Linked DNA regions of Telluria mixta. The protein of the gene in region 2 interacts with the protein of the main gene of each other region in a pairwise test. Links are inferred from orthologs where the notes say so. Each region holds a gene or a part of one and is shown on either strand. Other genes may lie near its edges.

Region 1 (8,237 bases), 2.3 Mb from region 2 along the record:
TTATCTACCTGAACCAGCGCTGCGTCACCGATGAAGTGACAACGGCGGACGGCAACGCCGGCTGGAAGAGCATCTCCCGGCCGGGCGACATGGACGCGTACCTGCGCGACGTGTTCGACGCGATCCGCACGCGCGGCGCCTTTACCCAGCGCATGCAGGCGGTGGTGAAGGATGGCAGCCGGCACTGGTTCGAATCCCATGCGTCGCCCTGGCATTCGGGCGACGGCGAACACCGTGGCTACGTCGGCATCTCGCTCGACATCACGGGGGCCGTGCAGGCCGAGGAGGCGCTAAAGGAGGCCGACCGTCGCAAGGACGAGTTCCTTGCGACGCTGGCCCACGAATTGCGCAATCCCCTGGCCCCGATCAGCAACGCGGTGCAGCTGATGCGCCGTCCGGACGGCCGGCGCCAGTCCGACCGTGTCGTCGAGATGGTGGGGCGCCAGGTGAAGCAGATGGCGCGCCTCGTCGACGACCTGCTGGAAGTGTCGCGCATCACGCGCGGCAAGATCGACCTGAAGCTGGAGCGGCTGCAGTTCGCCGAGATCGTCCACAGCGCCGTCGAGACGAGCCAGCCGATGATCGAGCGGGCCGGCCACCAGCTCGCCGTCGCGCTGCCGGAGCAGCCGCTCGTCCTCGAAGCCGACCGCGTGCGCCTGACGCAGGTGTTTGCCAACCTGCTCAACAACGCCGCCAAGTACACGGACGGGGGCGGACGCATCTGGTTCGACGTGCGGCGCGAGGACGGCCAGGTCCTGGCCATCGTGCGCGACACGGGCATCGGCATTCCGGCTGATGCGCTGCCGTGCGTGTTCGACATGTTCGCGCAGGCCCACCGGTCCGCCGGGCGGGGACAGGGCGGCCTCGGCATCGGCCTGACGATGGTGCGCAGCCTCGTCGAGATGCACCACGGCACCGTCGAGGCGCGCAGCGCCGGGCCGGGCCAGGGCAGCGAGTTCATCGTGCGGCTGCCGCTCGCAGCCGAGCTCGATACGGATGACGACGCACCGCAGCTGGGCCTGGCCCAACCGGCCGCGCCGTTCCACGGCCAGCGCATCCTTGTCGTGGACGACAACCGCGACGCCGCCGATACGCTTGGGTTATTGCTGGAAGCGGATGGCGCCGAGGTCCGCGTCGTGTACGACGGTCGCGCCGCGCTGGCGATGGCTGAAACTTTCCAGCCGACCAGTGTTTTGCTCGACCTCGGGATGCCCGGCATGGACGGCTATGAAGTCGCGCGCCGCCTGCGCCAGGACGAGCGCTTCACCACCGTGCGGATCGCGGCACTGACGGGATGGGGGCAGGATGCCGACCGGCGCCAGACCCGCAACCGTGGCTTTTCGCACCATCTCACCAAACCCGTCAGTATCGAGGAGTTGCACAGAATTCTTGCCTGAAAGAGATCATACGACGTTGCTGAAACAAAAAGTTACAAATTTGTGACATATGCGAACTGCATTTGGTTCCGCTATGTGCGTTAGCTAACGTCAATATGCTTCCCGCCTTAGTAGACTGAAATCAACGTCAACCGATGTTGGGAGGCAGCGATGGCGTGGATTTCACAATTCGTCAGATACCTGGGCGTCTTCAATGATCCCCAGTTACACCCTGAAACGATTTCGGACCTCCCACCATTCGCACTGCGCCAGACGCTGGAAGCGCTGCTGCGGACCGGTTGGATGAAGACGTTCGAATACGATGCCGAAGACGCGTGGGTCGATTACGTCCGCGTGGACTTGCGCAGGGGCCGATCAAAGCTGAGGCTGGAGTGGGACCAGGACAGCGGCGGCACCGTCGAGGCGCCGCGGGCCGTGCTCGATGAACTGCGCGTGCTGGATCCGTGGACACAGATGCGGCACGCGCATTGAGGATCAGAAGCGCTCGTCTGCGCCTAAATAGCGCCACTGCCCGGGCGGCAGGTCGCCGAGCTTCACGCGGCCGATCCGCACACGCTTGAGGCCGATGACCTTGAGGCCGACCATGTCGCACATGCGGCGGATCTGGCGCTTGCGGCCTTCCCTGAGGGTGAAGCTGAGCTGGTCGTCGTTTTGCCAGCGCACTTTTGCGGGCAGCAGCGGTTTGCCGTCCATCCACAGGCCGTGGTTCAGCTTCTTGAGGTCGGCGTCCGGCAGGCGTCCCGGCTTCGTGTACTGCACGCGTACGAGGTATTCCTTTTCGATGGACGTGTCTTCGCCGATCAATTGCTTCGCGATGCGGCCGTCCTGCGTCAGCACGAGGAGGCCGACGGAATCGATGTCCAGCCGTCCGGCCGGCACGAGGGATTTCAGCTGCGTCGGGTGGAACAGCTCGGGCGATGGATCGTCCGCCCAGCGGTTTTCCGGTTTCACGAGCACGACGGCCGGCTTGTAGCCGTCTTCCGCCTGGCCGCTGACGAAGCCGACCGGCTTGTTCAGCAGCACGGTCACGCGCTTGGCCTGCTGGGCGGCTGCCTGGCGTTCGACGGTGATCTTTTGGTGCGGCAAGACTTTGCTGCCCAGCTCGGACACCACCTGGCCGTCGACGCGGACCCATCCTTTCGCGATCCACTCATCGGCCTCGCGGCGGGAAGAGAGGCCAAGTTCGGACATGCGTTTGGAAAGGCGTACGGGTTCGGTCATGGTCGTTCAAAAAATTACGGAAACAAATACCGTCGTTCCCGCGAAAGCGGGAACCCATGCTGAAGTGCCGAAGCCACTCTGTTGAGAGACCGCAGCAGTTTTGAATTATCGAATTCTGCGGCTCAGTATGGATTCCCGCCTGCGCGGGAATGACGCATTAACTTAGATCTTCACGGCGTCGAGCAACTCGGTCTCCAGCTGCACCTGCACGCGCTGGTTGTTCAGCGCCTGTCCGTCGATGAGGAACACGTCCTCGACGCGCTCGCCGAGCGTCATGATCTTGGCGGTGTGCAGATTGATCCGGTAGCGCGCCAGCACGCTCGCGATCGAGTACAGCAGGCCGTTGCGGTCGTTGGCGCCGATCGCCAGCACCCAGAACTGGCCCCGCTCGTCCGGGCGCATGTCCACGGTCGGCGTGATGGGGAAGTTGCGCGACATGCGCGACAGCCGGCCCCGCAGCGGCGGCGACAGGGGTTCCTGGTGCACGAGCACCTCGCACAGCTCGTGCTCGATCAGGTTGATGATGTCGCGGTAGCTGTTGGCGAAATGTTCGTCCGTGATGAGGAACGTGTCGAGTGCGTAGCCATCCTTCGTCGTGTGGATCTTGGCGTCGAGGATGGAGAAATTCTTGCGGTCGAAATAGCTGCAGATGCGCGCGAACAGGTCGGGCTGGTCCTTCACGTACACCGTCACCTGCAGGCCTTCGCCGATCGGTGCCAGGCGCGATTTCACGACGGGCTTGTCGCGCCCCAGCTTGTCGACCAGGCAGCGGGTCTGCCAGGCGATGTCGGAGGCGTCGTGGCGCAGGAAATAGGCCATGTCGAGCTGCTTCCACAGCGCCTCGTGCGCGTCCGACGGCAGGCCGAACAGGCGCAGCGTGGCCAAGGCTTCCTGCTGGCGCGCGCGCAGTTCGCGGTCGGCCGACGGCGGCTCGCCGCCCAGCACGCGCAGGGTCATCTTGTACAGGTCTTCCAGCAGCTTCGCCTTCCACGCATTCCACACCTTGGGGCTCGTGCCGCGGATGTCGGCCACCGTCAGCAGGTACAGCGCGGTCAGGTGGCGCTCGTCGCGTACGAGCCGGGCGAAGGACTGGATCACGTCCGGGTCGGACAGGTCCTGCTTCTGGGCGACGACGGACATCGTCAGGTGGTGCTCGACGAGGAACACGACCAGTTCCGTGTCTTCCTCGGACAAGGCGTGGTCGCGGCAGAATTCGCGCGCATCGACCTTGCCCAGTTCCGAGTGGTCGCCGCCGCGGCCCTTGGCGATGTCGTGGAAGAGGGCGGCCACGTACAGCAGCCAGCGGTCGCGGAAATTGGCGATCAGCTGGCTGCAGAACGGGTATTCGTGCGCGTGCTCCGTCATCGTGAAGCGGCGCATGTTCCGCACGACCATCATGATGTGCTGGTCGACCGTGTACACGTGAAACAGGTCGTGCTGCATCTGGCCGATGATGCGGCGGAAGTTCGGCAGGTAGCGGCCGAGGATGCCCATGTCGTTCATGCGGCGCAGCGCGTGCACGAGACCCACCGGCGCCTGCAGCACGCGCAGGAACAGGGCGCGGTGCTGCGGGTTGGCGCGGAATGCGTCGTCGATCAGCGTGCGCGCATGCCACAGGGCGCGCATCGTGCGCGCGGTCATGCCCTTGATGTCGGGGCGTTCCGTCATCAGCACGAAGATTTCCAGCACGGCGGCAGGCGTGGACTCGAACGTGTCGTCCGCGGCGATGTCGATGAAGCCGCCCACTTCGTTGAAGCGCGGGTTGATCGGCACCGGCTGCGACGGCGTGGGGAACAGGTAGGCCTCGATGTTCTGCAGCAGGATCGTGTTCAGCTGGGTCACGGTCTTCGCGGCCCAGTAATATCTCTGCATCAGGTATTCGCTGGCGCGGCGCGCGTCGAGTCCCTCGCCCGTGGACGTGAGGCCGAACGTTTCCGCAATGGCCGTCTGCACGTCGAACACGAGACGGTCTTCTCTCCGGTTCGTCTGTAGGTGCAGGCGGATGCGGATGTCCTTGAAGGCGCGCTCCTTTTCCATCAGCTGGCGCGCTTCCTCGCGCGTGATCAGGCCGCGGATCGCGAGCTGGCTCCAGGAATTCGCGAGACCGGCCGCCTTGGCCACCCACAGGATCACCTGCAGGTCGCGCAGCGCGCCCGGGCTTTCCTTGACGTTCGGCTCCAGCGAGAACGGCGTGAATTCGTACTTGGCGTGACGCAGGCGCATCTCGGCCGTCTTGGCCTGGAAGAAGGCCTGCGCGTCCATCGCCTCGTCGTAGCGGCGCAGCAATTCGTTGAAGATGGCTTCATTGCCCGTCACGAGGCGGGCTTCCAGCAGGCTCGTCTGCACGGTGATGTCGGCGGCCGACTCCGTCATGCATTCGTCCACCGTACGGATGCTGTGACCGATTTCCAGGCCCAGGTCCCACAGCAGCTGCACGAAGTTTTCCAGCTTCGCCTGCGCGATCGCGTCGGGCGGGTTGCCCAGCAGGATCAGCAGGTCGACGTCGGAATTCGGGAACAGCTCGCCGCGGCCGTAGCCGCCCACGCCCACCAGCGCGGCATCCGGCGGCAGGCCGGCCGCATGCCACGCATCCGCCAGCACGCCGTCGACGCTGTGGCGCAGGCCGCGCAACAGTTTTTCCGGCTTGCCGTTCTCGCGGAACTCGGCGATGACGAGCTGGCGCTCGGCTTTCAGGCGTTGCTTCAGCTGCAGCGGCTGCAGCGGTTGCGCGGTCGAGGACGTGGTGGCGGTGGACGTGGACATGGGAGCGGGTCAGGCGGCGACGGTGTCTTTCGGCTGGATGATGGCGGGCGGCGGCGGGGTGCCGGCCGACGTCGTCAGTACTTCGTAACCCGTCTCCGTCACGAGGATCATGTGTTCCCACTGGGCGGACAGGCTGCGGTCCTTCGTCTTGATGGTCCAGCCGTCCGGCATTTCGCGGATCTCGCGGCGGCCCGCGTTGATCATCGGCTCGATCGTGAAGATCATGCCGGCTTTCAACTCTTCGCCCGTGCCCGGACGGCCGTAGTGCAGCACCTGCGGCTCTTCGTGGAAGACCTTGCCGATGCCATGGCCGCAGAATTCGCGCACGACGGAATAGCCGGCGTTTTCCGCGTGCTGCTGGATCACGTGGCCGATGTCGCCCAGGTGCGCGCCCGGTTTCACCTTGCTGATGCCGAGCCACATGCATTCGTAGGTGATCTCCGTCAGGCGGCGCGCCAGCTTCGACGGTTCGCCGATGAAGAACATGCGGCTGTTGTCGCCGTGATAACCATCCTTCGTGATGACGGTGACGTCGATGTTCACCACGTCGCCATTCTTGAGGACCTTGTCGCCCGGAATCCCGTGGCAGATCACGTCGTTGACGGAGGTGCAGACGGCTTTCGGGAACGGCGGGTAGCCCGGCGGCGCATAGTTCAGCGGGGCCGGGACGGTGCCTTGCACATTCACCATGTATTCATGGCACAGGCGGTCCAGTTCGCCGGTGGTCACGCCCGGTTTGACGAAGGGCGTGATGTAGTCGAGCACCTCGGCGCCGAGGCGGCCGGCGATGCGCATGCCCTCGATGTCTTCCGGGGTCTTGATGGAAATTGCCATATTGATCCGTTCTGCGATAAGTTCTGTGCCGGTCATTATATGTGATTCATAACGTGGCCGGGCCGCCGGCCGCTGCCCCCGGCGGCGACGGTCATGCGTGCGCGAGCTTGAAATTCGTGTCAAATCCCGCTAGAATCTCGGGTTGCTCGTGTCCGTATCGAGCAATTTTTGAATGTAAATCGCGAATGCGGCCGAAAAGGGTGCCCGAAAACGGGTGTACCGGCCGTCATTCAAGACCCAACCCTGGAGAATACAATGTCTGTCACTATGCGCGAAATGCTGGAAGCCGGTGTTCACTTCGGCCACCAGACCCGTTTCTGGAACCCGAAAATGGCCCCGTTCATCTTCGGTCATCGCAACAAGATCCACATCATCAACCTGGAAAAAACCATGGCGATGTACCAGGATGCGATGAAGACCATCAAGCAGATCGCCGCCAACCGCGGCACGATCCTGCTGGTGGGCACCAAGCGCCAGGCCCGCGACATCATCGCCGCTGAAGCGCAGCGCGCCGGTGTGCCGTACGTCGACCAGCGCTGGCTGGGCGGCATGCTGACCAACTTCAAGACGATCAAGACCTCGATCAAGCGTCTGAAGGACATGGAAGCGGCCATCGAGTCGGGCGAAGTCGAGAAGATGAGCAAGAAAGAAGCGCTGATGTTCTCGCGCGAACTGGACAAGCTGCAGAAATCGATCGGCGGCATCAAGGACCTGCAAGGCGTGCCGGACGCGATCTTCGTCGTGGACGTCGGCTACCACAAGGGCGCCGTCACCGAAGCCGGCAAGCTGGGCATCCCGGTCATCGGCGTGGTCGACACCAACCACTCGCCGGAAGGCGTGACCCACGTCATCCCGGGTAACGACGACTCGTCGAAGGCCATCACCCTGTACGCACGCGGCGTCGCCGATGCGATCCTGGAAGGCCGTGCAAACGCCACCAACGAAGTCGCCGAGATGGTCAAGTCGGCTGACGACTTCGTCGAAGTTTCCGAGCAAGCTTAATTCCCGGCGGGTCACGGCCCGCTGAGCTGTAAAGGGGCGCCGAGCCTAAGATCGAGCGCCCCTTTTTGCAAGCAGTTTCTGGATAGATTAATAATATGCAAGCCGTCGAAGACGGCGGCTTGCTCCTACTTTTAGGAGAAATGACATGGCAGCGATTACTGCAGCGATGGTTGGTGAACTGCGCGCGAAGACCGACGCACCGATGATGGAATGCAAGAAGGCACTGAACGAAGCCGAAGGCGACATGGCACGTGCCGAAGAGATCCTGCGCGTCAAGCTGGGCGGCAAGGCATCGAAAGCGGCAGCCCGCATCACCGCCGAAGGTGTCGTGACGGCTTTCGTCGCCGGCAACATCGGCGCGCTGGTCGAAATCAATAGCGAAACCGACTTCGTCGCCAAGAACGACGAGTTCATGGCCATGGCCAACCTGGCTGCCAAGCTGGTCGCCGAAAACAACCCGGCCGATGTCGCCGCCTTGGCCGCCCTGCCGGTCGACGGCAAGACCTTCGACGACGTGCGTACGGCACTGATCGGCAAAATCGGCGAGAATATGACCGTCCGCCGCTTCCAGCGCTTCGAAACCACCGGCAAGCTGGCATCGTACCTGCACGGCAACCGCATCGGCGTGATCGTCGACTACGACGGCGCCGATGAGCAGGTCGGTAAAGACGTCGCGATGCACATCGCCGCGATGAAGCCGGTCTCCCTGTCGGCAGAGCAAGTGCCGGCCGAGCTGATCGAGAAAGAGCGTTCGGTTGCTCAGCTGAAAGCCAAGGAAGACGCCGACAAGGCCGTCGCCGAAGGCAAGCAGCCGCAATCGGCCGAGATCGTCGCGAAGCGTATCGACGGTTCGGTGCAGAAGTACCTGAAAGAAGTGTCGCTGTTCAACCAGGCTTTCGTGAAGAACGACAAGCAGAGCGTCGAGCAGATGCTGAAGGCCGCCAACACCACCGTGAAAGCATTCACGATGTACGTGGTCGGCGAAGGCATCGAGAAGAAAGTCGACGACTTCGCAGCGGA
Region 2 (7,991 bases):
GGCGGCGCTGCCGGCATAAGGATGAGTGAGTGGAGTCCAGTACCCCCGTACCGATGGCAGCAACGCGGCGCGTCGATTTGCAGAACTGCGCCGATGAACCGATCCATATCCCCGGCTCGATCCAGCCGCATGGCGCCCTGCTGTTCCTGTCGGACGCCGGGCTCGTCGACGGCTGGAGCGCGAACATCGCCGCGGTCACGGACAGCGCACCCGCGCTCGGACAACCCTTCGCCGCGCTCGGGCTGCCAACGGCGGTGACCGAACTCATCCAGGAATGCATAGCCACGATGGACGATGGCGCGGCGCCGGCTTCGGTGGCGGCCCTGTCCGTCCGCGGCCGCGAATACGACTGCATTGTCCACGCGCACATGCACCGCGTCCTCGTCGAATTCGAGGCGCGCGAAGCGAGCATGGAGGAAGTCGCCCAGTTCGCGATCAAGGCGCACTCGTCGATCGACCGCCTGCGCCGCCAGCGCACCATCGACGGCCTGCTGGAGTCGGCCGTGCGCCAGATCCGCGATTTCACGGGCTTCGACCGCGTGATGGCCTACCGCTTCCGCAGCGACGATTCCGGCGACGTGGTGGCCGAGGCGCGCCGCGACGACCTCGTGCCCTACCTCGGCCAGCGCTACCCGGCCGGCGACATCCCGCCGCAGGCGCGCCGCCTGTACGTCCTGAACACCCTGCGCATGATCGCCGACGTCGGCTACCAGGCCGTGCCGCTGCTCGGCGCGGAAGGCGGCACGCCGCTCGACATGAGCTTCGCCGTGCTGCGCAGCGTGTCGCCGATCCATGTGGAGTATCTGCAGAACATGGGCGTGGGCGCGTCGATGAGCGTGTCGATCGTCATCCACGGCCGCCTGTGGGGCCTGATCGCGTGCCACCACATGTCTCCCAAGCGCGTGCCTTACTCCGTGCGGATGGCGGCCGACGTATTGGCGCAGGTGATCGCGTCCACCGTGCAGGGCATCGAGGCGCGCGAGGACGCGGAACTTGTCGAGCACGCGGCCAAGGTGCGCACGAGCCTCGTGGAATCGCTGCTGCTGGAAGAAGACCCGCTCGAAGCGCTCGTCGAGCATGGCGACGGCCTGCTGGAATCGACGCATGCGCAGGCGCTCGTCGTCAGCCAGTACGGGCGCGTCGTGTGCCGCGGCGTCGACCAGGCGCTGGGCGAAGCGATCATCGCGTCGCTGCCGGCCGAGCCGCACGCCATCCTGACGCGCGCGTGCGCGAACGATTGGCCGGAAGCGGTCCGGCCCCTGCTCGGCAAATGGGCCGGCATGCTGGGCCTGCCGTTCGACGGCCACACCGGCGGCTGGTGCGTGCTGCTGCGCACGGAACAGATCGAGGAAGTGGCCTGGGGCGGCAAACCGGACAAGACCCAGGCCGGCCCGCTGGGCGAGCGCCTGACGCCGCGCGGCTCGTTCGAGGCCTGGCACGAGACCGTCCGCGGCTGTGCTCACCCGTGGGAAGACGGCGTCCTCACGCATGCGCGCATGATGCTGGGCGAGCTGGCGCGCGTCTCGAACGCCCGCCGCGCCCAGACGGAATCCACGCGCGCGCAACTGCTCGCCATGCTGGGCCACGACCTGCGCGACCCGCTCAACTCCATCAACATGGCCGGCATGGTCCTGGAAAAGACGGATGGCGGCAGCAACAAGGGCACGCTGGGCAAGCGCATCCAGTCGTCCAGCAACCGCATGCAGCGCATGATCGGCCAGGTGCTGGACATGAGCCGCATCGACCGCGGCCTCTCGCTCGGCATTGACCTGCATCCCGTCGACCTGGCCGCCCTCGTCGAGGACATGGTCGAGGAAGCGCGCCTTGCCTATCCGACCATCGTCTACGATTTGCACACGGTCGGTCCGGCGTTCGTGCTGGCGGACGGCGGCCGGCTCGGCCAGGTGATCTCGAACCTGCTCTCCAACGCGCGCCACCACGGCGAGCCGAACCAGCCGATCACGATCCGCCTCGCGCCGCGCGATGGCGTCGCCGTACTGGAAGTCGCGAACGCGGGCGCGCCGATCCCGGAGGAGACCGAGGCCGCGCTGTTCAACCCGTTCAAGCGCAGCTCGCTGAACAATCCGCGCAACCGCACGGGCATGGGTCTCGGCCTGTACATCGCCCAGCAGATCGTGCGCGAACACGAGGGCGAGATCGGTTACCGGTACGAGGATGGCCTGGTAGTCTTCGCCGTCCGCCTGCCGCTGGCACCGCGCGCCAACTGACGTGGCCGAGGTCGGCATGCTAGTCTAGCAACATGGAGACTATCGGCCCCCGCATGCATCTCATCACCGTCATTGAAATCGTTGCAATCCTGGTGGGCGCGTTCTCGGGGTTCATCGAGGCGCGCAGGAAACGCATGGACGTGGTGGGGGTGTTCACGGTCGCCTTCATCGCCGCATTCGGCGGCGGTACCCTGCGCGACATCCTGCTCGATAAACGGCCGTTGTTCTGGGTGATCCACCAGGAGTACGCGATCCTGATCTTCGTGCTGGCCCTCGTCGCGACGCCGCTGATCCGGACGCTGCGCCAGATCGTGTCGGAACGGTTGATCGTGATCGCCGACGCGGTCGGCCTGGGCCTGTTTTCCGTGGCCGGCGTATCGTCCGCACTGGACGCGCACATGCCCCTGTTCATCGCCTCGATGATGGGCGTGATCACGGGGATCTTCGGCGGCGTAATGCGCGACATCGTCTGCAACGAAGTGCCGATGGTATTCAGGGACGGCAAGCCCTACGCGATCTGCGCATTCCTCGGCAACTGGATGTTTCTGCTGCTGGGGATGAACGGCTTTCCGCACGATTTCGCGCTGTGGTCCAGCGCGATGTTCATCGTCGTGTTCCGGCTGGTGGCGTGGAAGTTCGATGTGCGGGTGGGGCGGTGAATTTACGAAATTCACCAGCCTGAGAATATTTCTTACCGTTGCGGTCCGCTTGACATACCGGCGACCATAATATGGACTTTTTATCGCGACGGCAGCCTTCCCTTGAAAAACCGCCTGCTGTATTTTCGTCTGCTGCTTGAATTCCGTCCCTATGCCGGGCAACTGTGCGCGACATTGGTGGCGATTGCCATAGCGTCCGTGACCGATGTCCTCCTGATCCGGCAGTTGGAGAATGTAGTCAACGCGTTAAACCCGCATAACGTCATGTCCGGCATGGTCGCAAGTGGCCTGCCGCATGTCATCAAAGAATGGATAAGCCACATCGTTCCAGCGGCGACTGCTGGAACGGCGCTATGGACGATTCCCGCGACCATCATGGCGTTGGCCATTCTGCGAATGGTGAGCAGCTTTTCCGGGGACTATGGCTCGGCTTGGCTCAGCAACCACGTGCAGGCTAACCTGCGCCGCAAAATGTTTGCACGCATCCTGCGTCTTCCCAACGGCTATTTCGATCAGTCGTCGACCGGCACCATACTGTCGCGTGTTACGTTCGACGCCAATCAGGTTTCGCAAGCAGGGCTGAATGTCGTTAACGTCGTGGTACGGGATTCAATCGCCACGGCCGGGTACATTGTATTGCTGTGCCGGATCGACTTGCAGCTCGCCGTTTTTTGCCTCGGCCTGCTGCCGATGGTCGCACTCGTCGTCGTCGTGGCGGGACGCCGGATGCGTCGCATTTCCGGTAACGCACAGCATGCAATCGGTGAACTCACCCATGTGCTGGACGAAAGCATTGGTGGCCAGCGCGTCGTCAAGATCTTCGGAGGCCAGCATTACGAGCAGCAGCGCTTTGACAACGTGGTGAAACGGAATCGCCAGTTGTCCGTCAAGCATGCCGCCACAGCCGCACTGAACTCGGGCGTGATCATGATGTTGGTTGGCATTACCCTGTCAGCCGTGATTTATTTCGCGTTGCTGCGTGCACAGGCAGGCGCTCTGTCGCCGGGCGCGTTCGTCGCCTTCATGGGATCGCTGATGGCGATGCAATCGCCGATCAAGAATCTTACCAAGGTCAACGAACCGCTGCAGCGCGGCCTCGCGGCGGCAACGTCCGTATTCGGCATCATCGACGCTCCAGCGGAAGATGACAGCGGGCTGCGTTCACTGGCCCGTGCATCCGGCGATATCGTGCTGGAGTCGGTGGGTTTCAGCTACGGCAAGCAGAACGTCGACACCACCCCCGCCTTACGCGACGTGTCGTTGCATATCGCCGCCGGCGAAACGGTAGCGCTGGTGGGCGGCTCCGGCAGCGGCAAGACGACGCTTGCAAGTCTGCTGCCGCGCTTCTACGACGTCAGCAGCGGCCGCATTCTGCTGGACGGCGAAGACATTCGACACTACCGGTTGCAGGACCTGCGTGCGCAGATTGCGCTCGTCGGACAGGATGTCGTGCTCTTCAACGATACGTTATCCGCAAATATCTCGTACGGCGATCCCGATCCGGACCAGGACCGCGTCGTCGCCGCCGCGCGAGCGGCCTACGCGGACGAATTCATTGTGCGCCAGCCGCACGGCTACATGACGGAAGTCGGTGAAAACGGCCTGCGGCTTTCGGGTGGACAGCGCCAACGTATCGCGATCGCCCGCGCGCTGTACAAGGATGCGCCGATCCTGATCCTGGACGAAGCCACGAGCGCGCTGGACACGGAATCGGAACGCCAGGTGCAGGCGGCCCTTGAACGACTGATGAGAGGCCGTACGACGGTGGTTATCGCGCACCGCCTCTCTACCATCCGAAACGCAGACCGGATCGTCGTGATGCGTAACGGCGCGATTGTCGAAACCGGCACGCATGACGACCTGTTGGCCCGCGACGGATATTATGCGAACCTCGCGAAGGCACAAGAGAAGCCCAGTCAGTAACTGACTGGCCCTGTAATGCGTTACACGGCGTCCGGCCCCGTCTCGCCCGTACGGATACGGATCACCTGCTCCACTTCCTGCACGAAGATCTTGCCGTCGCCGATCTTGCCCGTACGCGCAGCCTTGATGATGGCGTCCACGACCTGCTCGGTCAGCGCATCGTCGACCACCACTTCGATCTTCACCTTGGGCAGGAAGTCGACCACGTATTCGGCGCCGCGGTACAGTTCCGTGTGGCCCTTCTGGCGGCCGAAGCCCTTCACTTCCGTGACGGTCAGGCCGGTGACGTTCACTTCGGCCAGCGCTTCGCGCACTTCATCCAGTTTGAACGGCTTGATCACGCAGGTAATCTGTTTCATGGGTATCTCCTAAGAATTTCCCGGGATTATCGCATGGCACCCGGTCAGTCCGGAATCCTCGCCAGCTGGTCCATCCACACGGTCGCTTCCGAGTCGCTCGGCGCGCGCCAGTCGCCGCGCGGGGACAGCGAGCCGCCGTTGCCGACCTTCGGCCCGTTCGGCACGCAGGAGCGCTTGAACTGGCTCGTCTTGAAGAAGCGCCACAGGAAAATGCCGAGGTTTTTCTTGATCGCCGCCAGGTCGTACTGATTGCGCGCCGGGCTGCCGCCTTCCGGCCACGGACCGGCGGCGCGATCCTGCCACGCGCTCCACGACAGGAAGGCCACCTTCGCCGGCCCAAAGCCGTAGCGTAAGGTGTAGTACAGGTTGAAATCCTGCAGCTCGTACGGACCGATGAAGTCTTCCGTCACCTGCGCCGGCTTGCCCTCTTCCTTGCCCGTGCCCGTCTTGCCCGGCACCAGCTCCGGCGAAATCTCCGTCTCCAGCACGTTGATCAGGACGTCGGAACCCGTGTCGCCGATCTGGTTCGTGTCGGCGACCCAGCGCACGAGGTGCGAGATGAGCGTCTTCGGCACGCTCGCGTTGACGTTGTAGTGCGACATATGGTCGCCCACGCCGTACGTGCACCAGCCCAGCGCCAGCTCGGACAGGTCGCCCGTGCCGATCACGATCGCATGATGGTGGTTCGCGAGGCGGAACAAATGGCTCGTGCGCTCGCCCGCCTGCACGTTCTCGAACGTGACGTCGTACTGCTCGGCGCCTTCCGCATACGGGTGGCCGAGGTCCTTCAGCATCTGGATGCAGCTGGGGCGGATGTCGATCTCGTGCGCCGTGCAGCCGACGACGCGCATCAGTTCGCGCGCCTGGCGCAAGGTGCGCTCGCTCGTCGCGAAGCCCGGCATCGTGTAGGCGAGGATGTTCGTGCGCGGCAGGTCCAGCTTGTCCATCGCCTTGGCGCAGACGAGCAGCGCATGCGTGGAATCCAGGCCGCCAGACACTCCAATGACGACCTTCTGGTGCCCGGACGACTGCAGCCGCTGCACGAGCGCCTGCACCTGGATGTTGTAAACCTCCGTGCAGCGCTCGTCGCGGCGGCGGCCGTCGGCCGGCACGTACGGGAAGCGCTCGACGAGGCGGGCCAGCGGCAGGTCCTTGTCGAGCGGCAGCGGCACGGCGAAGGTCTGCACGCGGAATTTTTCGACTTCGTGCGCATGGCGGCGCACGGATTGCGCGAACGTCGTCGTGTGCATGCGGTCGACCGACAGGCGTTCCAGGTCGACGTCGCCGAAGATGATGTGCGAATCGGCCAGGAAGCGCTCGGACTCGGCCAGCTTGTCGCCCTTTTCGTAGATCAGCGACTGGCCGTCCCACGCCATGTCCGTCGTCGATTCGCCCCGGCCCGCCGACGTGTACAGGTAGGCCGCCAGGCAGCGCGCCGACTGCTGCGACACGAGCTGGTGCCGGTAGCCGCTCTTGCCCACCACGACGTTCGACGCCGACAGGTTCACCAGCACCGTCGCGCCGGCCAGCGCGGCATACGAGGACGGCGGGACCGGCACCCACACGTCTTCGCAGATCTCGACGTGGAAGCGGAACAGCGGCTGGTTTTCCAGCTCGAAGATCTGTTCCGGACCGAAGGCTACGTCCTGGCCCAGCAGGGTGATCCGGTCGACGGCCGCGTTGTCCGCGGGACTGAACTGCCGACTTTCGTAAAATTCGCCATAATTGGGCAGATAGCTTTTCGGGACCACACCCAGGATGCGGCCACCCGCGACGACCACGGCGCAGTTGAACAGCACGTGGTTGACGCGCAGCGGCGCGCCGACGACGAGGGCCAGCGGCAATGTGCTCGATGCCGCGACCACCTCGGCCAGCGCGTCCAGCACGGCGTCGAGCAGCGCGCGCTGGTGGAACAGGTCGTCGCACGTGTAGGCCGACAGCCCCAGTTCGGGGAACGCGGCCAGCACGGCGCCCTGCTCTGCGGCTTGGCGTGCCAGGCGGATCGTTTCCTGCGCATTGAACGCGGGGTCGGCGACCTTACAGCGCGGGCTGGCGACGGCGACGCGCGCGAAGTCATGGGAATACAGGTTGAAGAATCGCTTATCCATAGGTCTCAACAGCTCACGGAAGTCATCTTGAATTATCGCACGCATATCGTTTCTTCTCTGTCCGAGATCGGGCAGGCGGACTGGGACTCCCTCGTGGCCCTGCAGGCCTCGCCGAACCCCTTCCTGTCCTTTGCCTTCCTGCATGCCCTGCACGAATCCGGCAGCGCGACGCCGGAGACGGGCTGGCAGCCGCAATACATCGCCCTGTACGACAAGGATGAGCGCCTGGCCGCTGCCCTGCCCCTGTACGTAAAAGGCCATTCGTACGGCGAATACGTGTTCGACTGGGCCTGGGCCAACGCCTACCAGGAGCATGGACTCGAGTATTACCCGAAGCTGCTGTCCGCGATCCCGTTCACGCCCGTGAGCGGCCCGCGCCTGCTCGCGCGCGACGCGCATGCGCGGGCGGCGCTCGTCGACGTGCTCGTGAAAACGCAGAAGGCGACGGACGTCTCGTCCACGCACGTCCTGTTCCCGCCGGACGAGCAGGCGAAGCAGCTCGCCGACGCCGGCTTCCTGCTGCGCAGCGGCGTGCAGTTCCACTGGATGAATGCGGGCTACGCGACCTTCGACGACTTCCTCGCGACGCTCGAACAGAAGAAGCGCAAGAACATCCGCGCCGAACGGCGCAAGGTGCGCGAGGCGGGCGTGACGTTGCGGCGCGTGCGCGGGCCGGACATCACCGACGAGGAATGGCGCTTCTTCACGCGCTGC
Region 3 (7,898 bases), 6.6 Mb from region 2 along the record:
CGACCGAATTCGGCAGCGTGACGCCGTCGTTCAAGCCGGCCGTGCACCTGACCGACCTCGCCCCGGCCCTGCCCGACTACGCCACCGTGGCGCTGCGCGAAGCCTTCGTCGCGTTCGACAAGCAGATCAAGGGCTACTACAAGGAAGACGCCGTGCTGACCGGCGTCGAGACCCGCACGTCGTCGCCGATCCGCATCAAGCGCCACGACGACAACCTGCAGAGCCTGAACACGGCAGGCCTGTACCCGGCCGGCGAAGGCGCCGGCTACGCGGGCGGCATCATGTCGGCCGCGATCGACGGCATCCGCGTCGCGGAAGCGGTCGCACTGGCCATGGTCGGCTGAGTTCCTTCCTCACCTCCCCTGGCGCCGGTCTCACGGCCGGCGCCCGCCTGCATGGCCGAAACCACCTGATTCCACTGATCGAGACATATGTACATAAAGATGTCGTACATACACGCTTGATTTCACAAAGAAATATTGTTTCAAATTTTTACAAGCGTTAATGCAAATCTGTCTGTTTTTGACGTAATTACACCACAAATCTGCGTGAATTTTAGTTTCTGTGGTGTATGTTTACTGTTCTTGAAATATTGGTTATCCGCTATTTCAAACTTGTAACCTACAAAACAGGACCAAGATGCTCACAGAAAAAACCATGGCGCGGACCCTGCGCCTCATATTCTCCGGCACGACGCTGGCAGCCGGCTTCGGTTTTGCCGGCACCGCCCTGGCACAAACCCAGGAAGTGCAGCAGGCGCCGATCGCGCGCGTCGAAATCACCGGCTCGGCGATCAAGCGTATCGACGCTGAAACGGCCGTGCCCGTCACCGTGCTCCGTGTCGAAGACCTGAAGAAGGAAGGTCTGACCACCATCGAGCAGGTGATGTCGAACCTGAGCGTTTCGCAGGCCCAGCAAGGCACCAGCCAGTCGGTTGGTTCCAGCACGGGCGGCGCCTCGTTCGCCAACCTGCGCGGCATCGGCCAGAACAAGACCCTGGTGCTGCTGAACGGCCGTCGCCTGGCGAACAACGCCTACGACAGCTCGGCCCCCGACCTGAACATGATCCCGTTCGCCGCGCTCGAGCGCGTCGAAGTGCTGCGCGACGGCGCGTCGTCGCTGTACGGCTCCGACGCCGTGGGCGGCGTGATCAACTTCATCACGAAGAAGAATTACCAGGGCGGCAGCGCCACCTTCGGCGAAGACGTCGCGTCGCACGGCGGCGGCCGTTCGATCAACGCGAACGTCGCGCTGGGCTGGGGCGACCTCGACACCCAGGGCTGGAACATCTCGGCCGTGATCGACCACCAGGAACAGTACCCGCTGACCGGTACCGACCGCTCGTACAACACCCGCTACCCGGGCGGCCTGTCGACCTCGACCTTCCCGGCCAACTACTACCAGGGCGGCGACAGCGTCAACCCGGCCGGCCCGGGCTGCACGACCGGCGTGCACCTGATTCCGGACGGCGGCACCGGCTGCCTGATGACGACCTCGTCGTTCGTCGACTACATCCCGCGCAACATCCGCGACTCCGGCCTGATCCGCGGCACCCTGAAGCTGGGCCAGCACGAACTGGGCGTCGAATACCTGACGAGCCAGAGCGTCGTCGGCACCACCATCGCCCCGGTCCCGTACGGCGGCCTGTACATGAACCGCCTGCGTCCGGACGGCACGGCCAACCCGTACTACCCGGCCGGCCTGGATCCGACCTACACCGAAGCCTTCATGCCGGACGGTGTGCAGCCGGGCTTCACGCACGTGAAATGGCGCGACATGCCGAACGGCGTGCGCCAGGACAAGAACACGAACCGCCAGCAGCGCCTGGTCGTCTCGCTGGCCGGCAACGTCGCCGGCTGGGACTACGACGGTGCCGTCACCTGGAACGAGAACCGCGTGCAGGAGCAGCTGTTCGGCTACAGCGACGGTGGCCTCATCACCCAGGGCGTCCGGGACGGCGTGATCAACCCGTTCGGCGACCAGTCCGCCGCAGGCACCGCGCTGCTGAACTCGGCCGCCCTGTCGGGCACCATCCAGACCGCGCGCGGCCAGACCACGGGCCTCGACTTCCACGCCAGCCGCGAGCTGGGCGACTGGCTGAACGCCGGCCGCGGCGCCGCCCTGGCACTGGGCGCGGCGACGACGTACGACAAGTTCACGAGCGCCGCGAATACCGAGTTTGCCGAGAAGGTCGTCGCCTCGACCGGTATCGACCCGAACACGCTCAACTCGGGCTCGCGTCACACGTACGCCGTCTACGGCGAACTGAACGTCCCGATCCTGAAAACCCTGGACGTGACGGGCTCGGTCCGCTACGACAAGTACAGCGACTTCGGCAACACGACCAACCCGAAAGTGTCGTTCCGCTGGCAGCCGACGCAGGCGGTGCTGGTGCGCGGTTCGTACTCGACCGGCTTCCGCGCCCCGTCGCTGTACGATATCCACTCGGCCCAGACCTTCACCAACACCGCCGGCACGTATGACGACCCGGTCAACTGCCCGGGCGGCAACCCGCTGCCGGGCCACTCGCGCGCCGCGAACTGCAGCCAGCAGTTCCAGGTGCTGGGTGGCGGCAACCCCGCGCTGCAGCCGGAGAAGTCGAAGAACGCCACGATCGGCATCATGATCGAGCCGCTGAAGAACCTGAGCGTCGGCGTCGACATCTGGGCCCTGAAGCTGGACCACCAGATCAGCGTGCTGAGCCTGGACGACATCTTCGCCGACAACGTCAAGTATGCCTCCCGGTACCACCGCAACCCGGCCGGCGAACTGTCGGTGGACGGTTCGCAGTGCCCGAACCCGGCGACCTGCGGCTACATCGAGCGCCTGAACGAGAACCTGGGCGGCATCATCACCAACGGTATCGACCTGTCGGCCAACTACCGCTGGCGCTCGGCCGGCTACGGCACGTTCTCGTTCGCGTCGAACACGACCTACGTCCACAAGTACGAGTACCAGAACACGGAAGGCGGCGAGTGGAACCAGAATGTCGGCGTGTACTCGGGCACGGGTCCGGTGTTCCGCTGGCAGTCGACCAACAACCTGGTGTGGAGCCGCGACGCCCTGTCGGCCGGCCTGACCGCCCGCTACAAGAGCGGCTACGTCGACCAGGATCCGACCAACCATGTCGCTTCCTACACGACGTTCGACCTGTACGGCGCCTGGCAGCAGAAGAAGGGCCTGGGCCTGACCGTCGGCGTGCGTAACCTGCTCGACCGCGATCCGCCGCTGTCGTACCAGGATTACACGTTCCAGGCCGGCTACGATCCGCGTTACACGGATCCGCTGGGCCGCACCTTCTACGCGCGCGTGAACTACACGTTCTAAGCACGTAGTCGCGCAGCAAATCAAAACGCCCGGTGTTCGCGCACCGGGCGTTTTTCTTTACAACCAGCCGGCCTTCCTGAAGCGCCGATAGAGGTAGACGCACACCGCGATCATGACGGCGAGCGCCATCGGATAGCCCCACTTCCATTCCAGCTCAGGCATGTACTTGAAATTCATGCCCCATACGCCGGCGAAGGCCGTGAACACGGCGAAGATTGCGGCCCACGCGGCGAGGCGTTTATTGACTTCGCTTTCGTCGATGGAGACCATCGACAGGTTCACCTGGATCGCGGTGCTGATCGTGTCGCGGATCGCGTCGAGGCGGCCGCCGATCCGGATCAGGTGGTCGTGCACGTCGCGGAAATAATCCTGCGTGCCGACGATGAGCGGGGGGACGCGGCCGCCGTGCAGCCGGCCGATCGCTTCCAGCAGCGGGAACACGGCGTGGCGCAGCACGAGGCCCTTTCTCTTCAATTGATACAGGCGCTCGACGTTCTCGCGCTGGGCGCCGTGCGTGAAGATGCGGTCCTCGATCGTCTCGAGTTCGGATTCGAGCATGTCGACGACGGGGAAGTAGCGGTCGACGACGGCGTCCATCAGCGCGTACATGACGAAGGCCGAGCCCATTTTCAATAGATGCGGTTCGCGCTCGGCGCGTGCGCGGACGCCGAGAAAACCCTTGGCGGAATCGCGGCGGACGGACAGGACGTAATTCTTGCCCGCGAAGATCGCCAGCTCGCCGGTGGCGAGGTGGTCGCCATCGACGAGATCGACCGTGTGCACGACGGTGAACAGGCAGTCGCCGTATTCCTCGATCTTGGGACGCTGGTGGCCGCGCGCGGCGTCTTCGACGGCCAGTTCGTGCAGCGCGAACTCTTCCTTCATCTGCGCCATTTCGGCGTCGGTGGCGTCGCGCAGCGCAACCCAGACGAAGCAGCCGGGTTTATCCAGGTAGTCGCTGATGTCTTCGACGGGGATGTCGCACAGCTTCTTGCCTTCCTGGTAGGCGACACAGTTGATCAGCATGTCATCGAAACGTTGTTGCAAAGATGACAGAGCTTACACCATCGTCCCATAGGCCGGCATTACGCCAACGCTCGCGTGGGCACGTGGTGCCCACGCGTTCAACCGGCGTATGCGTTATTCGTCCTTCGCCCCGTCGATGCCCAACTCGGCAATCTTGCGCGTGATGGTATTGCGCCCGATGCCGAGCCGGATCGCCGCGTCGTTCTTGCGGCCATGCGTGTGCTTCAGCGCCGTACGGATCAGCGCGGATTCGAACTGGCGGCCCAGCACGTCCATCACTTCCACCTGCCCGTCCGACAGCATGCGCGCGGCCTGCAGTTCCAGGAGGCCGATCCAGCCGTCGGCGCCATTCGGCAGCACGCCCGCTTCGGCGTGGTGCGCCATGCCGGACGACGGCGGCGCCAGCGTCACCGTGCCGACGCCGGAACTGATGCCGACGGCGATCCCATTGCCGCCGGCCGGCATGGGCTGGGCCTGGGTCAGGTCGCGCGGCAGGTCCTTCACCTCCACGGTCTGGCCCGGCGCCATCACCGTGATCCAGTTGCACAGGTTTTCCAGCTGGCGCACGTTGCCGGGGAGTTCCAGGCCGGTGAGGAAGCGCAGCGCTTCGTCGCTCATGCGCTTGGTCTCGACGCCCAATTGGCGTGCACTCTGCACCAGGAAGTGGCGCACCAGAATGGGGATATCTTCCCTCCGTTCGCGCAGGCTGGGCAGGCGCAGGCGGATCACGTTCAGGCGGTGATACAAGTCTTCGCGGAACAGGCCGTCGCGCACGCGCTGCTCCAGGTTCTGGTGCGTGGCCGCGATCACGCGCACGTTCGCCTTCACGGGCTGGTGCCCGCCCACGCGGTAAAAATGGCCATCGGACAGCACGCGCAGCAAACGCGTCTGCAGGTCGAACGGCATGTCGCCGATTTCGTCCAGGAACAAGGTGCCGTTCTCGGCCTGCTCGAAGCGGCCGCGCCGCATCGCCTGCGCGCCCGTGAAGGCGCCGCGCTCGTGGCCGAACAGTTCGGATTCCAGCAGGTCCTTCGGGATCGCGGCCGTGTTCAGCGCGATGAACGGCTGCTGCGCGCGCGGGCTGTGCTTGTGCAGCGCGCGTGCGACAAGTTCCTTGCCGGTGCCCGATTCGCCCGTGATCAGCACGGTCACGTTCGACTGCGACAGGCGGCCGATCGCGCGGAACACTTCCTGCATCGCGGGCGCCTGGCCCAGGATCTCGGGCGTCTCGCTCGGCGCGATGTCGACGCTGGCCTCGCGCAGGCTCTCCTCGAGCGCGCGGCGGATCAGGGCGACGGCCTTGTCGATGTCGAACGGCTTGGCCAGGTATTCGAAGGCGCCGCCCTGGAACGAGGCGACGGCGGAGTCGAGGTCGGAAAAGGCGGTGATGACGATGACCGGCAGGCCCGGATGGCGTTCCTTGACGGCGGCCAGCAGATCGAGGCCCGATTCGCCGGGCATGCGGATGTCGGACACCAGCACTTGCGGCGTGTCCGTTTCGAATGCTGTCAGCGCTTCGCGGCCGCTGGCAAAACTCCGGGTGGCGAGGTTCTCGCGCGCCAGGGCCTTTTCCAGCACCCAGCGGATCGATGCATCGTCGTCGACAATCCAGATTGGTTTCATGTAGTTCTACTTCCCGCGAAGGTTCAAGGGGGGATTGCCGGAGACGCCCCTCGATTTCACCCGCTTATGGCAGGGGAATCAGGATGCGGAAATCCGTCAATCCAGGCCGGCTTTCGCACTCGATCAGTCCCAGGTGCTGTTGCACGAAAGTCTGCGCCAAGGTCAGCCCGAGACCGCTGCCGCCTTCGCGCCCGGAGACGAGCGGATAGAAGATGCGGTCGCGGATATCGGGGGCGATGCCCGGTCCGTTGTCGATGATATGCAAGTCTAATGCCAGCCCGTAACGGACCTTCGCGAGGGTGACCTGGCGTGCCACGCGGGTGCGCAGGACGATCTCGGCGTCGCCCGCCGCAATGCGTGCGCGCAGGGCCTGGGCGGCGTTGTGGACGATGTTCAGGACGGTCTGGATCAGCTGTTCCTTGTCGCCGCGGAACTCGGGAATCGACGCGTCGTAGTCGCGCCGGATCGCGAGGCCCGACGGGAACTCGGCCAGCACGAGGCTGCGCACGCGCTCGCACACTTCGTGGATGTTGACGTCGCCCACGATGTGCGGACGGCGGTGCGGCGCCAGCAGGCGGTCGACGAGCGTCTGCAGGCGGTCGGCTTCCTTGATGATCACCTGCGTGTATTCGCGCAGCGAGCTCAGGTGCACATCCGGCAGCTCCAGTTCCAGCAACTGGGCCGCGCCGCGGATGCCGCCCAGCGGGTTCTTGATCTCGTGGGCGAGATTGCGGATGAGTTCCTTGTTGGCCAGGCTCTGGTCGAGGAGGCGCTCCTCGCGGTCGAGTTTCAGCTGCTGGACATTCTCGCGCAGCTCGACGACGACCTCGGCCTCGCCGGCCGCGCTGACGATGCTGTGCACGTGCAGCGGCTCGCGTGCCGGGCGGAACAGCGTGAGGTCCTGGCGCAGGTCGGCGTACTTGTGGGCGATCGCCTGTTCGCACAGGGCGCCCAGCTCGTCGCCGTTGGTAAACAGGCCGACGAGCTTCTGGCGCGACAGCGACTTGGCCGACATGTCGAGCAGGTGCTCGGCGGCCGGGTTGGCGTAGCGAACGAGCCCATCGGCATCCGCCACCAGCACGGCGGAGGCGAGCATGTCGAGGCCTGCGAAACGGTCGTGCTGGAGAGGATGGGCCGATGTCCCGTTCATGGTGTCATTTGATGTTGGCGATCTCGCGCTTGAGCGCTTCGACGTTCTTTTCGCTGCGGCCGATGTTGTCGCGCATCTGGGCCACGCGTTCCTGGTATTTCGCGTAATTCTTTTCGTTGCCCTGGCGTTCCGGCTCGCCGTTGTTATAGTCGCGCTTCAGGTCCGCCAGCTTCCGCTCCTCGGCACGCAATTCGTCCTCGAGGATCGCGCGGCGGTCGTCGTCGCGTGCCTTTTGCGTGGCACCGTCCACCCGCGGGAACCCCGCGGGGTTGGGCGCGCTTGCCGCCGGGCGCCCTGCTCCCTGGCGCATCGTCACCGCGGGTGCGGCGCGTGGCGCCGGTGCCGGGGTCGACGCGACATAGCCCGGCAGGTCGAGCACCTTGCAGCCTGGCTTGTTGATGTCGGTAAACTCCACCCGACCATCCTGGGCGACGCATTTATAAATAATGGAATCGGCCCGCGCCTCATGCGCGGCAAGTCCTGCGAGCAACAACAGACGCAGGAGGAAGCAGCTTGTCATTCGCATCAGGTCAGTCTGGATGCATGGTTGGGAAGCTTCCGACTATACCCCATCCAGTAAAAAACGCGAGGCAGCCGGCTGGCTTTCCCCGCGTTTTCGTTACCGTGTGGATACACTCCAGTGCCGTTCGTTTCCATTCCGGCACTGGGTGATGCCAACGAATTACGACGAGTAGTACATGTCGAATTCGGCCGGGTGCGGGGTCATGCGCAGGCGCTGGACTTCCTGCATCTTCAGGTCGATGTAGGCGTC

Evidence for each region.
Region 1: the proteins of P0M04_RS31685 (region 2) and P0M04_RS21725 interact in binary tests that used the Escherichia coli proteins (3 or more experiments, as listed by UniProt). The link is inferred for Telluria mixta from one-to-one orthologs.
Region 3: the proteins of P0M04_RS31685 (region 2) and glnL interact in binary tests that used the Escherichia coli proteins (3 or more experiments, as listed by UniProt). The link is inferred for Telluria mixta from one-to-one orthologs.

What each region holds. Positions count from the first base shown.
Region 1 is NZ_CP119520.1:4,873,330-4,881,566, forward strand. What follows is about bases 2,581-5,734. They hold P0M04_RS21725 ([protein-PII] uridylyltransferase), read right to left. Parts: upstream 5,382-5,734; coding sequence 2,781-5,381; downstream 2,581-2,780. Other genes in these bases: P0M04_RS21720 (pseudouridine synthase), read right to left, coding at 2,581-2,618; map (type I methionyl aminopeptidase), read right to left, coding at 5,391-5,734. In the rest of the region: P0M04_RS21710 (PAS domain S-box protein), read left to right, coding at 1-1,397; P0M04_RS21715 (hypothetical protein), read left to right, coding at 1,680-1,868; more of P0M04_RS21720, read right to left, coding at 1,872-2,580; more of map, read right to left, coding at 5,735-6,215; rpsB (30S ribosomal protein S2), read left to right, coding at 6,471-7,217; tsf (translation elongation factor Ts), read left to right, coding at 7,363-8,237.
Region 2 is NZ_CP119520.1:7,204,913-7,212,903, forward strand. The notes cover bases 3,501-6,408. They hold P0M04_RS31685 (P-II family nitrogen regulator), read right to left. Parts: upstream 5,170-6,408; coding sequence 4,831-5,169; downstream 3,501-4,830. Other genes in these bases: msbA (lipid A export permease/ATP-binding protein MsbA), read left to right, coding at 3,501-4,810; P0M04_RS31690 (NAD(+) synthase), read right to left, coding at 5,214-6,408. In the rest of the region: P0M04_RS31670 (ATP-binding protein), read left to right, coding at 30-2,228; P0M04_RS31675 (trimeric intracellular cation channel family protein), read left to right, coding at 2,282-2,887; more of msbA, read left to right, coding at 2,990-3,500; more of P0M04_RS31690, read right to left, coding at 6,409-7,277; P0M04_RS31695 (GNAT family N-acetyltransferase), read left to right, coding at 7,305-7,991. UniProt on the Escherichia coli protein: P-II indirectly controls the transcription of the glutamine synthetase gene (glnA). P-II prevents NR-II-catalyzed conversion of NR-I to NR-I-phosphate, the transcriptional activator of GlnA. When P-II is uridylylated to P-II-UMP, these events are reversed.
Region 3 is NZ_CP119520.1:578,360-586,257, forward strand. Bases 5,084-7,898 are described here. They hold glnL (nitrogen regulation protein NR(II)), read right to left. Parts: upstream 7,127-7,898; coding sequence 6,041-7,126; downstream 5,084-6,040. Other genes in these bases: ntrC (nitrogen regulation protein NR(I)), read right to left, coding at 5,084-5,976; P0M04_RS02540 (DUF4124 domain-containing protein), read right to left, coding at 7,131-7,541; glnA (type I glutamate--ammonia ligase), read right to left, coding at 7,809-7,898. Also shown: P0M04_RS02515 (NAD(P)/FAD-dependent oxidoreductase), read left to right, coding at 1-344; P0M04_RS02520 (TonB-dependent receptor), read left to right, coding at 658-3,327; magnesium/cobalt transporter CorA, read right to left, coding at 3,385-4,353; more of ntrC, read right to left, coding at 4,468-5,083.